Selenomonas sputigena: one gene and its partner. The protein of the gene in region 2 interacts with the protein of the main gene of each other region in a pairwise test. Links are inferred from orthologs where the notes say so. Each region holds a gene or a part of one and is shown on either strand. Other genes may lie near its edges. The genes, in order: cysK and OL236_RS04250.

Region 1 (7,954 bases), 1.7 Mb from region 2 along the record:
CGAGCCTTTCAGAAGATATGTTCAGCCGCCACGCGAAGCGACATAATTTACTTTTCCGTCCGCTTCCTACAGACGGAACTGCGCCACGCCCTTCTGCAGCTGCTGCGCGAGATCTGCGAGCGTGTGGCTCGCGGCTGCGATCTCCTCGGCAGACGCCGCCTGCTCCTCGGAGACGGCGGACACGTCCGTCGCCTTCTGCTGCACGGCATGGGACAGGTCGCTGACCTTCTGCACCGTATCGACCGTGCTCTTGCAGTCCTTTTCGAGCGCTCCCGTGATCGTCCCGACCTTCGCGACCTGCTCGATCAGGGCACGGATGGATTCAGCGATCTTCGCAAACTTCTCGTCAGCTGCGCGGACTTCTTCCACGCTCTCTTTGACCTCTTCGTCCTGCGATTTCGTCAGCGTGAATGCGTTCTCGATCTGCGCGGAGTTCTTGCCGATGACCGCGCTGATCTCCTGCGCCGCCTGCTCGCTCTGCTCGGCGAGCTTTCGCACCTCGTCGGCGACGACGGCGAAGCCCTTGCCCTGCTCGCCCGCACGCGCCGCCTCGATCGCGGCGTTCAAGGCGAGAAGTTTCGTCTGTCCCGAAATGTTCGTGATGACCTCATTGATCTCCGCGATATTCTTCGAGCCGTCGTAGAGGTTCTGCACAGCCTCGCCGACCTTTACGGAGTTCGCCGCGAGGCTGTCGACGCCCGCGACCGCCTTTTCCAGCACAGCGCGGCCTTCGCGCGTCGCCTCAGCCGTCGTCTCAGCAACCTTCGTCGATTCACCGACCACCTTGGCGATGTCCTCGGTCTGCGCGCCCATGTTGTGCGCGACCTCGTTCGCCATCTCCGCGATGTCGCTTTGCTCTGCCGCGCGCTCGGCAATATCGACGACAGCTTCCGCCGCCGACTGCGACGCGTTCGCCGTCTGCGTAGAGCTTGCCGTCAATTCCTCGGACGATGCTAACACCTGCTCTGCGGCTTTCGATGTACCTTCGACCATCTTCCGAAGCGTCGCGACCATCTCGCTCGAACTCGTCTGCAGCACGCCGATCTCGTCGGCGCGATCGCTTGCGGGCAACTTGTGCGTGAGGTCGCCCTTGGCGATAAAGCTCATCGTCTCAGACAAGGCTTTGATCGGCGAAATCATGCCCGTGAGGAAATAGTAGACGATGCCGCCCAAAAGCGCGAGCGCCGCGAGGCTGATGACAAAGATCGCATACGACATCTTCGTCGCTGCAGCGAACGCCTCGGACTGCGGCACCTCGATGACGACATGCCAGCCTGTCGAGGGAATGGGAACCATCTGATAGAACTTCTGCACGCCCTCGAACTCTTCTTCGAGCATCTGCGGCTTGTCGGCCAGGAACTTCGCGGCAAGATCCTTATATTTGCCGCCGTCCAGTTCGTTGAGCGTCGTATCGTCAAACTGAAATTTCTTGTGATAAATGAACTCGCTCTTGTCTCCCAAGACAAAGATGGAGCCGTGCTCGCCAACCTTGACGTCCCTGAGCATTCCTGTCAGGGATTCGACCGAAACATCCGTGCCGATGACGGCGACAAGCTCGCCGTCGTGGCCGCGCACCGCCTTGCTCAGCGTCACGATGATCGCGCCGTCCGCCGCGTTCTTGTAGACATCGGAAAACACTACGCCATCGGAAGACGCCGCGTTCTTGTACCAATCGCGCGTGCGCGGATCATAGCCTGCGGGCATCTCTTGACTCGTCGTATATGAACCATCAGGACGCCCCACGAGGAAACCATAGACGCCATTGCAGCGTCCCAACTCATCGACCGCTGCCTGCAGATCTGCTCCTGCGGGCATGCCTGCCGACCAGCTCACAGAAAGAGCCGATACGAGAGCCGCCTGCTCACGAATGTTGCCGTCGATCTCTTCGGCGTAACGATTGGCGCGCTGCTCCATGCCGACCTCCGTCGCAGCCTTGAGCCCCGCGCTCGCCATCAAGTAAATGATGACCCCCATGACGATGAACACGACGAGCAGCGGCACGCCAACGCCCGAAAGCATCTTCGGTTTGAGTTTCATAATCTTTCCCCTCCGTAGAAATTATAGAAATTTTCCGTACATATCGCACGATAAAAAATGGGATGCCCACGAACACGCATCCCATTTCCTCATACGTTTCTATTCTTCTATCGTCTTTTCCACATTTTTTCTAAAGGAAAAACCAAGATTTCTTCAAAATTAAATATCCATCGGCTCTATTTTCTCGTCCTGCATGAACTTCGCGAGCTTCTTGACGCCGCGCATGACTTCGTAGTAGCTCTCGGGCGTCAGCGACTGAGGGCCGTCGGAAAGTGCCTTCGCCGGATTCGGGTGCATCTCCATGATGAGCCCGTCTGCGCCTGCGGCGATCGAGGCGAACGCCATCGGGCGCACGAAGCGCCACTTGCCCGTGCCGTGGCTCGGATCGGCGATGATGGGAAGGTGCGACAGGTGCTTGATGGCGGCGACGGCGCTGAGATCGAGCGTGTTGCGCGTGTACGTCTCGTAGGTGCGGATGCCGCGCTCGCAGAAGATCACGTTCGGATTGCCCTCGTTCATGATGTACTCGGCGGCATTGAGCCACTCGTCGATCGTCGCCGCGAGGCCGCGCTTGAGCATGACGGGCTTCGTGCCGCGTCCGACCTCCTTCAAGAGGCGGAAGTTCTGCATGTTGCGCGCGCCGATCTGCAGGACGTCAGCATACTCGGAAACGAGTCCGACGTTCTCGACCTCCGTGACCTCGGTGACGACCTTGAGTCCCGTCTTCTCGCGCGCCTCGGCGAGGAGCTTCAAGCCTTCCTCTTCAAGACCTTGGAAGGAGTACGGCGATGTGCGCGGCTTGTAGGCGCCGCCGCGCAGGAACTCGGCGCCGCCCTTCTTGACGATCTCGGCAGCCTCCATGAGCTGCTCGCGCGACTCGACGGCGCACGGCCCCGCCATGACGACGGGCGTTCCCGCACCGATCTTGACGCCGCCGACATCAACGACCGTCGGCATCGGATGGAACTCACGGCTCGCGAGCTTGTAGCTCTTGGAGATGGCAACGCTCTGCTCGACGCCCGCCATCGCGTCGATCGCCAAGGAGCCCATGCGGCGCTTGTCGCCGATGACGCCGACGATCTTCTGCTGTGCGCCCTCCATGATCTTCGCCTCAAGCCCCACGCCGTTGATTGCATGGATGACTTCTTTGATATTTTCCGCCGTTGCGTCCGGATTCATAATGATGACCATAAAGATGCTCCTTTCAAATTTGCAGCCGTCAGCACGGGAAACGCGCCGAGGGTGCGCAGCCAGATGCTCTTTTGGCGCACCGCTTCAACTGAAGCGGCAAGCCCAGCGGCATCCGCCTCCAACTCAAAGAAAAAGATATAAGCTCCAAGCTCCGTGCGCGCGGGGCGCGACTCGATGCGCAGCATATTCACACCGCGCACGGCGAACTCCTGCAAAACCTCGCACAAGCTGCCCGCGCGCTTGCCGTCAATCTGGCAGATTACCAGGAGCTTCTCAGGCACAGGCTCATTCGAGAAACGAAGCGCCGGCGGTTTTTTCCCCGCACACTCAACAAGGAAGAAGCGCGTGCAGTTCGCCATCGTGTCCTGTATGTCCTCGGCCAATGGATAAAGACCGTACAGTTCGCCCGCACGCGCCGTGCAGATAGCGGCACAGCCGTCCTCAGGACGGCTCAGCGCGACGAGGCGAGCCGCCTCCGCCGTCGAGGAGACTGCGACGAGGCGAGCCGCCGCATGGTGCTCCTTCAAGTAGGCGCGACACTGCGAGAGCGGCTGCGCATGAGAGATGATGCTTCGCACCTCGGTTTTCGGGTACTTCATCATCAGCTCGTTGCGCACGCCCCAGATGAGTTCCAAATTCACGGCGAAGGCTTCGCTCGAACTCAAGGTGTCGAGCGTGATGTTCACCGAACCTTCGAGCGAATTTTCCACCGGCACGAGCGCTCCCTGCACCTGCCCCTCCTCCACCGCCGAAAGCGCCTGAAAGATGGCAGGAAAGGGCAGAAGCTCGCGCGGCTCATCGAGAAGCCCGTTCAAATGAAGCGCCGCCGCCTCACTGTGCGTACCCAGAGGGCCGAGAAAGCCCAACGTGTCCATTACCCGCCTCCTTCTCCACTCAGAAAGCACGGATAAATCCCGTGCCGCCTTACGAAAAAGCCCCCTTGAGCAAGGACGCCAAGGGGGCAGATTGCTGAAAACGCTTCTATATTATCACAGAAACGACAGCTTTGCAAGTTTACAGTTCACGAGTTTTTCGTGTCGTGAGCGAGCGGCTCTTTTCCCGCAGGAATCTCGACACGCATCCGGCTCTTTGCAGTTCAATCGTTGAAAAGATCCGTCGAAAGATAGCGGTCGCCCGTGTCGGGCAGGAGAGCCACGATCGTCTTGCCCTTCGCCTCGGGACGGCGCGCAATCTCGACGGCGGCGGCAAGAGCAGCGCCCGACGAGATGCCGACGAGCGCCCCTTCCGTGCGCGCGAACTCCCTGCCGTAGCGGAAAGAGTCGTCGTTCGACACCGTGATGACCTCATCGTACACGCTCGTATTGAGCGTCTCGGGCACGAAGCCTGCACCGATGCCCTGAATCTTGTGCGGACCGGCCTTGCCTTCGCTCAAGACGGGCGAATTCTCCGGCTCGATGGCGATGACCTTCACGTTCGGATTCTTGCTCTTCAAGTATTCCCCGACGCCCGTCACCGTGCCGCCCGTGCCGACGCCCGCAAGAAAATAATCGACCCTGCCTTCCGTCGCCTCCCAGATTTCAGGCCCCGTCGTCCTCTTGTGTACGGCGGGGTTAGCAGGATTCGTGAATTGCGACGGAATGTAGGAATTCGGCGTTTCCTTCGCAAGTTTCTCCGCCTTCTCGATCGCGCCCTTCATGCCCTTCGCGCCGTCCGTCAAGACGATCTCCGCGCCGTACGCCTTCAAGAGGTTGCGCCGCTCGACGCTCATCGTCTCGGGCATCGTGAGAATGGCACGGTAGCCGCGCGCCGCTGCGACGCTCGCGAGGCCGATGCCCGTGTTGCCGCTCGTCGGCTCAATGATGACAGAGCCGGGCTTCAGATCGCCGTTTTTCTCCGCCTCCTCGACCATCGCCTGCGCGATGCGATCCTTGACGCTGCCCGCAGGATTGAAGTACTCAAGCTTCGCGAGGATCGTCGCCTCGACGCCATGCTTCGCGCTGAAATTCTTCGCGTGCAGGAGCGGCGTGCCGCCGATGAGTTCCGTAATGCTTTCGTATATTTTTGCCATGATCTTTTCCTCCCTAAAGTCAAATATATGTAATTCATATCTGTTTGATATGTTATATACTACATCGTTTTTCCTAGCGTGTCAATAGGCTTTTTGAAAAATTGTTCGCAGCGGCGAAGCTTTACGCTCGCCGACCGCACCGTCGTAATTCCGAAGCTCTGCAGGGCTGCCTCTTCTGATGCACCTTATTAAGGAAGCACGAATAAATGCAGCACTTCCCTAAGGAATCGCACGACAGAAAACGTATTTCATTGCTATGCAATTGACAAATTCGCGATTTCCTTATAAGCTACACGCACAAACGTCCACTTCGTGGACAAAAGTGCGCCGCCCTTACAGAAACCTAGCCAATCAGTCTGCGCCCTTCGGGCTTGACTTCTTGGGGTTTCATGGTAAGCTACACGCACAAACGTCCACTTCGTGGACATTGTGCGCCGCCCTTACAGAAACCTAGCCAATCAGTCTGCGCCCTTCGGGCTTGACTTCTTGGGGTTTCATGGTAATATAAATACATATATAAACTGTATGAAAAGAGGTATACCCTTATGAAAATTTCCGCCAAAGGGCGCTACGGACTGGCTGCCATGGCGTTCCTCGCGCGAATCGGCCAGGCGAACAGCCCGACGACGATCCTCACGATCTCTGAGAACCTCGGCATATCCAAGATCTACCTGGAGCAGGTATTCTCCCTTCTGAAGCACGCGCGGCTCGTGACCTCAAGCAAAGGTTCGCAGGGCGGCTACCATCTCGCTCGCGCGGCGCAGGAGATCACGGCGTGGGACGTACTCGCCGCCATCGAACTGCCGCTGACGGAGAAGGCAGGGCCTGCGACAGGAGATGCACAGGAGGATCTTGAACAGGCGTTGACGAACTGCGTCTACGATCCTCTAGACGCCGCCATACGACAATCGCTTCAAGGCGTGAACCTCTGCGCCATTCTTGAAGAAGCTGACCGACAAAAGTCCAAGGAAAACATCATGTATTTTATCTAAGCGCAAAAATTTCTTTTTCCACTCAAGTATATTCGGTGTTCCTCTATTACTCGCCTTCCTTTATCTTCCATTGTTTTTAGGACTTTTCAGCGGGAAACAGAAAAACCTTGCAATTTTTGTCCGATGTTGTATAATAGGCGTGAGATTTGGAAAGATGATATTTTGTTCTTTCCATCTTGTTTCGAGGAAGTCCTTCAAATGGATTTCCGGTACGGTTGCAACACCGCTGGAGGGATTTTTATGACGATTGACAATGTCACCGTCATCATCGAGAGCGGCGCTCTTTCTGCTAAGGAAGCGGAGCGCTACATCCGTAAAATCCAAAGGCACTCGAAAGGTCGCACGCTCAAGCGTGTTTCATTCAAGCTGGCTGACGGGCATTTGGATTTGCGCTATGCATTCGAGGGCATCCCCTTCGAGCGCATCCGCCGCATCTCGCATGAGACGCCAAAAGAGCGCAAGGCTGTCTGACCACCGCCGAATCGCACGAAAAAAAACCGCTGTCGAGGAAACCCGACAGCGGCTTTTTCATTATGTGCAGTTCCTGAACGCCAGGGGGCGCTCAGTCGTCCACGCCGACCATGACGGAAGTCGCCTTGATGACGGCGTAGGCTTCCTTGCCGATCGCAAGACCGAGCCGCTCGACAGAGCCCATGCTGATGGTCGCCGTGACGACGTTGCCGCCTGCGATCTCGATGCCGACGATGGCATTGACCGCACCTTTCTCGATGGATACGACCTTGCCCTTGAACTGATTTCTTGCACTGAGCTTCATTTTCTCACTTCTCCTTCACAAATAAACAAAATCCTTCCCTCTGCTAAAAGAGCGCAGTCAATGCAGTGGTCAGGCCGAAGACGATTCCCGGGGAGTTGGCGATGACGATCGGCCAATCGCGCTGCTGCTTGAAAAAGCCGTACGTCACCCAGATCGTGCAGTTGATGAACGCGACGAACGGCTGAATCCAATCGCCCGGATGTCCGGACAGATTGCCGATGATCTGCGGGATATAGGAGACATACATGCACACGGACAGAATGGATCCGATCGTTCCGACGACCTTCATCTTATCCTGCACGGCGCTCTTCCCGAGATTGGCAGCCTTCTTCTCCACATGCTCTGACTCGGACTCCATTTTTTTCAGCGGTGTTTCCATTAGGTAAACTTCCTTCCTAAAATATTACAAGTATCGCTTCGCTGCTCATACTAAAAGAGTGCCCGCCAAAAGTCAAGAGACAATCTCAAAATCTTTCCGTTGGTATTTTAGCGTGAAAATCCAAGAGCTCAAGCCGAAGGCGCAGACCGATTGGCGAACTTTCCTTAACCGAAAATGACCTGATGCACGCCAATCTCCTCGATCAGACCCGCCTCATCCACCGTGAAACTCACGTTTCTCGCCTCATCGAGCCAATATACATGCTTCGAACCGCTCACCTCGCCCCTGCCGTACATCGCTTCGACCTCCTCGAAGGCGTCTCCGATGCGAAAGCCCGACGGTGTACGAAAATCCGTACTCCTGCATTCGATGAAAACGATGGGCGCCTCGCCCGGCGGGCGTTGGTCACTCTTCTGCATCTCGCCGCAAAACGTGATGCCAGGGTATTTGTAATATACGAGACGGAAGGATTCGATCGCCTTTTCCTCCTCGTCGAAACCGCTGCCCAAAAAATCCTCGGCATATTGAAGCGGCATTCCGACGCCAAACTC
Region 2 (7,986 bases):
GGAATATCGAGACCTTCCTTCGCCTTGATGCGGTCTACGATGATATGCGAAGTAAATGCCAGCTCAACCTTCACGTTCGGATGAGCCGCCTGAATCGCCTTGACCGTCGCCTCGATCGTCTTTTCGCGCGAATCCTTGAAGGTCGTGCCAAAGCTCATGACGAGGATGGCGTCCTTGTTCGGGAGATTCTGCATCTTGGGGTTTTCATACTTCAAGACGCCGATTTCCGACGCCTCAAGGAGAGCCGGCGTCGCATCCTTGACTTCGGGATTCAGCATGTAGGAAGCGTCGGCGGAGGGTGCGCTCAAAGCGAAAACAGCGCCGCACGCGAGCGACATGGCTAGCATTTTCTTGAAATTCTTCTTCATTCAATATCTCTCCTTTGAATCTTGAAAAATAAGGCTTCAGGAAACGACCCCCGAAGGATGTTCCCTAGAAGAATTATGGCAGACCTCGCGCTCGATGTCAAGGCATAGAGACGTAAAGCCAGTCTTTGAAAAAGGAAGCTCCGTGTCTCCACACACGGAGCTGCTGCAGAGCAGCAAAAGAGAACTGGATCGGAAATAATATATGAGCAATGCTTTCCCCTGTAGCCCAAGCCGCAGGGAAAACTCTCCGCCGAAATTGATCCCCTTTGCCCGCGAAGGGGAAGGGGTTTCGGAGGGGAGGCACTACAAAAGAAAACCCGGCCTTCAGCCGGGATTCATTGCGTTGCGCAATAATCCCCTTCCCCATCACTCGCAGGTCAAACGGTGATTGTCAGCTAGGCAGTTCTCCTGGCTCCAGGTCATCGCTCCTCTGCGCCTTCCCAAGGAAAACTCCCCAGTGACATCATGCAGATTCGCTCGCTGTTACAGTGGCGGGACCGCTCCGGCATTGACCGGATTCCCTATTAAGTCTTGCGACACCTAACCCAATCGATATGAAGTTTTTATGTTCTCATGAACTTCATGTATTATGGTAGCACTACGCGCGTCCCTTGTCAACACCTTTTATGAAAAATATCCATAAAGCCTTCATGCGAGAGGGTCGCAGCACATGCCGCCCTCTCGCCGCTCATATCACATAAAACCACGGAGCTTCTCCCTCGAAATCGACCTGTTCCAATTCGTCGCGTGACTTGTCGTAGCGCAGTTCCTGATTCTTCACGCTGATCTGCGTGCCCGGCGCGACGGACTTCGTGATGAAGGCGTTGCCGCCGATGATTGCCCCCCTGCCGATGACGGTCTTGCCGCCGAGGATCGAGGCGCCCGAATAGATCGTCACATGATCCTCGATCGTCGGGTGGCGCTTCTTGTCCTTCAGGGAGCGGCCGCCCTTTGTCGAGAGCGCCCCCAAGGTCACGCCCTGATATATCTTCACATGCTCGCCGATCTCTGTCGTCTCGCCGATGACGACGCCCGTCGCATGATCGATGAAGAAGCTCCTGCCGATCGTCGCGCCTGGATGGATGTCGACGCCCGTGCGGCTGTGCGCGTGCTCCGACATGATGCGCGGGATCACGGGCACGCCGAGCACATGAAGCTCATGCGCGAGGCGATGCACGCAGATCGCGTAAAGACCCGGATAGGAGTAGATGATCTCGGCCTCGCTCGACGCTGCGGGATCGCCCTCGAACGTCGCATGAACGTCCAGTTCGATGTAGGAGCGAATCTTCGGTATGGCACGAAAGAAGGCGAGCGTGATCTCCTGCGCACGATCAGCAATGACCTCTTCCGACTGCATAGACGCACATTTGCACGGCAAGGCGATAGCAATCTGCTTATTCAGCAGATAAGCCACATCTTCCATGACCATCGTCATATTATTCTCGACGCTGTAGACACGGTAGTGCTCGTCCTTGAAGTAGCCGGGAAAGACGATGCGCACGAGCTTGTCGAGAATGTCGATGACCGACTTCTTGTCGGGACGACAGAACACATCCATCTTGTCGATGATGCGATCCGTCTTGTAGTCGGCGAGGATGTCGCCGATGACGCCGTGCAAATTTTCCGCTATGATGTCCGCCATTTCTTCACTTCTCTTTCTTTCAGAAAATGCGGCGCATTGCCGCTGTTTCTCTCTTCCCTACGAACAAAGTCTTCCTTCACCTGCCGAGCACGTAGGGCAGGAAGTACATGAGCTGCTTTTTCCACCATTCCCAGCCATAGTCGACGTCCGCCCCCCAGAAGTCAACCCATGCATTTATGCCCCTCTCGTGCAGCACGGAGCGCAGGAGATCCGTCGTGCGACGCGGCTCGTCAAGCCCCTCGCCCTGCCCCGTGCAGAAGACCATCTTCCTCTCGTTGTAAAGCTCGATATAGGGATGTTCGTTCGCCATATTGGGCAGGAAGTCGAGCGGTGAATTGTCGTAGAGCTGTGCATTGAGCCAACCACCGAAAAATGTCTTGGCATCGTAGGAACCGGCAAGCGAGATGAGTCCCGTAAAGAGATCGGGGCGACGCAGGAAGAGGATCGCCGCGTGAGCGCCGCCGAAGCCGCAACCGACGGAGACGGGAAGACGCGTCCAATCACTCAGCGAGCGCACAAAGGGCACGACTTCTTCGGCAACATATTCATAGTAAGCCTCCTGCCGATTGGCACGCCACTCACGATCATCCGCACTGAACCAGCTCTCGGAGTCAATCGTATCGACCGTCACGAGCCGGATCATGCGCCCGTCGAGCCAGCGTGCGAGCGTTTCTGTCACGCCCGCCGCTTCATAGGCATCGGAAAGCATCTCTCGCGGCGGGAAGGCGAGCACGGGCGTGCCGTCTGCCCCATACGTTCGGACAGTCATTTCTTTCTGCAGCCGCTCGCTGTACCAGCGATCCACTCTCGTTTCCATATACATCCCCTCCCCATTGTTCCCTAATCATAACTATACTATACAACGTCTGTCGTGACAAGAAGAAACGGCTGCCGCAAAAATTTGCAGCAGCCGTTTCTATTTTCCTCGCCTACAGTGCAGCGCGCACGAGCAAGAGTCCCGCCCATGCCGCCGCCACACCGAAGGCGACGTTCGCCAGTACATTCCAGAGCACTGAAAGCGCATTCGCGCCCTGCAGCAAGGTCAACGTCTCCATGCTGAAGGACGAGAACGTCGTGAAGCCGCCGAGGAAACCGACGGCGAGCAGAAAGCGCAGGTTCTCAGGCAAAAGCGCGCCGCGCGGCAAAAACGGCAAAACGCCGATAAGAAGCCCCATAAGGAAACTGCCCAACACGTTGACAAAGAGCGTGCCGTAAGGAAATGCCGCCCCGAAGCGCACGGCGAAAAACGAGGTCGCCAAATAGCGGCAGACAGCGCCGAGGCCGCCGCCAAGAAAGACAAAGATATACTGTGCTCCCATCGCTTACGCTCCGTGCGCCTCGCGGACATCGGAGAGATCTTCGAGCGTCTTCTGCTTACTTTCCTTGCCGCAGGCGATGACGACGATCGAGATCAGCACGAATACGGACGCGAACAGAGCGAAGATCGTCCCAATGCCGACGGAGCCGGCGAGCAGCACGCCGACGAGCATCGGCGCGATCATGCCGCCGATGCGTCCAAAGCCCGCCGCCCAGCCGCTGCCGAGCGCGCGCATCGCCGTCGGGTACTGCTCGGGCGTGTAGGTGTAGATGACGCCCCATGCACCGAGGTTGAAGAAGCTCATACCCGCGCCCCAGGCGAGAAGCGCCGACGACGATTCGGCAGCGCCGAAGAAGTAGCTGCAAACGCCCGACAAGAGCAGAAATGCGGACAATGTATACTTGCGTCCGATGACTTCCACGAGCCACGCGGCAGCAAGATAGCCGGGCAGCTGCGCGAGCGTCATCATCAGCACATACTCGAAGGTCTTGACGACGGCGAAGCCCTGCGCATAGACGAGCGACGGCAGCCACATGAAGATGCCGTAGTAGCTGAAGACGATGCCGAACCACGTCAGCCAGAGCATCGCCGTGCGCAGACGGAAGCCCTTTTGCCACAGAGCGGCAAATCCCGTCTCTCTGCCGCTCTCTCTCGGCAATAGTTCATCTGCCGTAAACGGACGGTTTGCAAGGCCGAGCTTTTCCTCCAGATGGCAGACGATTTCCTTCGCCTCCTCGACGCGCCCCTTCGCGAGCAGGTAGCGAACGGATTCCGGCAGGTGCAGGCGGATGAGGAACACATAGAGTGCAGGCAGAGCGCCGAGGAGGAACGCGAGCTTCCAGCCGAACGTCGGAATGAAGAGATACGAGATGCAGGCGGCGACGAGCCAGCCGACGCCCCAGAAGCTCTCAAGAAGGACGATGAAACGTCCGCGCAACCGCGTCGGCGCATACTCGGTCATGAGCGTGACGGCGACGGGCAGTTCGCCGCCGAGGCCAAAGCCGACGAGGAAACGGAAGACGAGCAGCGATTCATAGCTCCAAGCCAGGGCGCAAAGCCCCGTCGATACACTGTAGAGCAGAACCGTCGCAGTGAAGACCTTCTTTCGCCCCCAACGATCAGCCAGAGATCCTGCCACGACCGCACCGAGCGCCATGCCGATAAGTCCCACGGAGCCGATCCAGCCCGCCTGCGCGGGACTCAGCCCCCAATCCTTGACCAAGAGCGGCAGAACGAAGGCGATCAGCCCCGTATCCATCGCATCAAAGAGCCATCCCAGACCTGTGACAAGGAGCATCTTGTAGTGAAAAGAGCCAATGGGCAATTCTTCCAAACGACGCAGCATAAACATCCACTTCCTTTGAAAATAAAATTATATCTTCTCCGCCCCGAACAAAGGACGTCGCCTTTTATTGTACCACCTATGCGCCGCAGGTCAAGCCTTCCCTACAGAACGCGAAGAAGCGCCATCGCGAACGACGGCGCTTCTTCTAAGACAGGCGCATCTTGAAATCCTCGTAGCCGAAGCGGCGCACGACCTGCCATGCGCCCGTTTCATCGACGGCGATGATCGCGGGCAGCGGCATACCGTTAAACGTGTTGTTCTTCACCATCGTATAGATCGCCATGTCGCCGAAGACGATGCGGCGGGAGGCAGCAAGCGGCGCATCGAACGAGTATGTGCCGATCGTATCGCCCGCAAGGCACGTCGGCCCCGCAAAGGTATAGGTGAAGGGCTTCCCCCCTGCCTCGCCCGCACCGAGAACGGGCGGGCGGTACGGCATCTCGATGACATCGGGCATGTGACATGCCGCCGACGTGTCGAGAATGGCGACAGGCGTATCGTTTTCAACGATTTCCAGTACCTCGGCGACGAGGAATCCCGCATCGAGCGCGATCGCCTCGCCCGGCTCGATATAGACCTTGAGTCCGTATTTCGTTTGCATACGCATAATGCACCGTTTCAGCAGGTCGATGTCGTAGCCCTCGCGCGTGATATGGTGTCCGCCGCCAAAGTTGATCCACTCCAGCTGCGGCAGCCATGCGCCGAACTTCTCCTCAACGGCTTCGAGCGTCTCCGCCAGCGGCTCCGCCCCTTGCTCGCAAAGCGTATGAAAGTGCAGCCCCGTCAGCCCTTCCATCTTGTCGGGGCGAAAATCACCGAGCTTGACGCCGAGACGCGAGCCAGCCGAGCATGGGTCATAGATCGCGTGCTCCTGCGTCGAATGCTCGGGATTGATGCGCAAGCCGCACGCGCAGCCGTGCTTCAAGGCAAACTCGCCGTACTTTTCCCACTGGGCGAAGGAGTTGAATACGATGTGATCGGCAATCTTGACGATCTCCGCCATGTCCGCCTCCTTGAACGCCGGCGAAAAGACATGGTTCTCCTTGCCCTTCATCTCCTCATATGCGAGACGTGCCTCAAAGAGGCCGCTCGCCGCCGAACCTGCGAGGTATTCGGCAATGAGCGGATAGAAGTGAAACATCGAAAACGCCTTCTGTGCCAGAAGCACATGTGCGCCCGTCTCCTGCTGCAAGTCGCGCAGCACGGTGAGATTCCTGCGCAGAAGCTCCTCCATGACGACGTAGGCGGGCGTCGGCACGGCATGGAAAATTTCTGCGTATTTCTCGAATTTCCCGAAAGCCTCGCCCATCAATCGACAAGCTCCGGCGTGAAGCTCTCCTGCCACGGCAAGCCCCAGCGATTCAGCGCATCCATGAACGGATCGGGATCGAACTGCTCGATGTTATAGACGCCCGCGCCCTTCCATGTGCCGTTCATCACGAGCATCGCGCCGATCATCGCGGGCACGCCCGTCGTGTAGGAAACGGCCTGCGAGCCGACTTCCTTGTAGCACGCTTCGTGATCGCAGACGTTGTAGAGATAGTACGTCTTTTCCTTGCCGTCCTTCTTGCCGCGGAAGATGCAGCCGATGTTCGTCTTTCCCTTCGTCCTCGGACCAAGGCTCGCGGGATCGGGCAGAACCGCCTTGAGGAACTGCAGCGGAATGATCTTCTTGCCCTCGAACTCTATCGGCTCGATCGAAGTCATGCCGACGTTTTCCAGGCACTTGAGGTGGCGCAGGTAACTCTCGCCGAACGTCATGAAGAAGCGGATGCGGCGGATGCCGGGGATGTGGATCGCGAGCGACTCCAGCTCCTCGTGATGCAAGAGGTACATGTCCTTCTCGCCGACCTCGGGGAAGTTGTAGACGCGCTTGATCTCCATCGGCTCCGTCTCGACCCACTTGCCGTTTTCCCAATAGCTTCCCTTCGCCGAAACCTCGCGGATGTTGATCTCAGGGTTGAAGTTCGTTGCAAACGGATAGCCGTGATCGCCCGCGTTGCAGTCAAGAATGTCGATGTAGTTGATCTCGTCGAAATGATGCTTCAAGGCGTAAGCGGAAAAGACGCCCGTGACGCCCGGGTCGAAGCCCGAGCCGAGCAGCGCTGTGATGCCGGCTTCCTTGAAGCGATCATTGTACTCCCACTGCCATTTGTATTCAAACTTCGCCGTGTCCTCTGGCTCGTAGTTCGCCGTATCGACGTAATGCGTCTTCGTCGCAAGGCACGCGTCCATGATTGTCAGATCCTGGTACGGCAATGCAAGATTCAAGACGACATCGGGCTTCTCCCGCTCAATTAGGGCGATGAGCTCGTCCGTCTTGTCCGCATCCACCTGCGCCGTCGTGATTTTCGTCTTGCCGCCCGCGAGCTTTTCCTTCAATGCGTCGCACTTCGCCTTCGTGCGGCTCGCAATGCAGATTTCCTCAAAGGCGTCGCTGTTCTGGCAGCACTTGTGCACGGCGACGCTTGCGACGCCGCCCGCGCCGATGATCAAAGCCTTTCCCATGATTTTCCTCCTGTCGTCAACTCAAGGGCGTTCGCCGCCCGCATCAAACCATCTCTGCTCCGCGAATTGCCGGCTCTTCCCAAGCGAGAAGCATCTCTCGGAGGAGCTTCAAGGCCACCGCCGTCGATGCGCCGCTCGCATCGTAGTGCGGTGACAGTTCGACCATGTCGCAACCGACGATGCGGTCGAGCCGCAGCGTCTTTCGGAGCGCACGAAGAAGATCGAGGAAGCTCACGCCGCCCGGCTCGGGCGTGCCCGTGCCGGGAAAAACACTCGGATCGAGCACATCGAGATCGAGCGTCAAGTACACGGGCTTTCCCATGAGTTCAGAGAGACTCCATTCAAGCCCCGTGAAATCGAAGCGCTGCAAATGCGTGTGCTCCTTCGCCCAGAGGAACTCCGCGCGCTCGCCGCTCCGTATGCCGAACTGATAAATGCGCCCATCACCTAGGATGTCCCAGGCGCGGCGCATGACCGTCGCGTGCGAGAGCTTCGCACCCAAGTAATCATCGCGCAGATCCGTATGCGCATCGAAATGCACGATATGGAGATCTTTGTAGCGCTCAGCGAGCGCACGCACGACGGGAAGCGTCACGAGATGCTCGCCGCCGATCATGAAGGGCTTCTTGCCATCGGCGAGCAAGTCCCGCGCAAAGTCCTCGATCTGCCCTAAAGCGCGAGCCGTATCGCCAAAGCAAAGCTCCAAGTCGCCGCCGTCAAAGACGTGCGCCTCCTCCATATCAAGGTCGAGATATGGGCTGTACGTCTCCAATCCATACGACTCGGCACGCATCGTGCGGCTCGC

What was found.
Region 1: the proteins of OL236_RS04250 (region 2) and cysK interact in binary tests that used the Escherichia coli proteins (3 or more experiments, as listed by UniProt). The link is inferred for Selenomonas sputigena from one-to-one orthologs.

What each region holds. Positions count from the first base shown.
Region 1 is NZ_CP110383.1:2,563,738-2,571,691, reverse strand. Bases 3,292-6,046 are described here. They hold cysK (cysteine synthase A), read right to left. Parts: upstream 5,258-6,046; coding sequence 4,325-5,257; downstream 3,292-4,324. Other genes in these bases: OL236_RS12205 (RrF2 family transcriptional regulator), read left to right, coding at 5,803-6,046; pheA (prephenate dehydratase), read right to left, coding at 3,292-4,103. Also shown: OL236_RS12225 (methyl-accepting chemotaxis protein), read right to left, coding at 67-2,037; aroF (3-deoxy-7-phosphoheptulonate synthase), read right to left, coding at 2,197-3,228; more of pheA, read right to left, coding at 3,213-3,291; more of OL236_RS12205, read left to right, coding at 6,047-6,249; OL236_RS12200 (hypothetical protein), read left to right, coding at 6,490-6,720; OL236_RS12195 (TOBE domain-containing protein), read right to left, coding at 6,812-7,024; OL236_RS12190 (SWEET family sugar transporter), read right to left, coding at 7,068-7,403; OL236_RS12185 (hypothetical protein), read right to left, coding at 7,568-7,954.
Region 2 is NZ_CP110383.1:832,114-840,099, reverse strand. What follows is about bases 34-2,820. They hold OL236_RS04250 (serine O-acetyltransferase), read right to left. Parts: upstream 2,011-2,820; coding sequence 1,057-2,010; downstream 34-1,056. Other genes in these bases: OL236_RS04245 (alpha/beta hydrolase-fold protein), read right to left, coding at 2,087-2,820; OL236_RS04255 (sirohydrochlorin cobaltochelatase), read right to left, coding at 34-368. Also shown: more of OL236_RS04255, read right to left, coding at 1-33; more of OL236_RS04245, read right to left, coding at 2,821-2,827; fluoride efflux transporter CrcB, read right to left, coding at 2,940-3,329; OL236_RS04235 (MFS transporter), read right to left, coding at 3,333-4,679; nspC (carboxynorspermidine decarboxylase), read right to left, coding at 4,819-5,982; OL236_RS04225 (saccharopine dehydrogenase family protein), read right to left, coding at 5,982-7,181; speB (agmatinase), read right to left, coding at 7,225-7,986.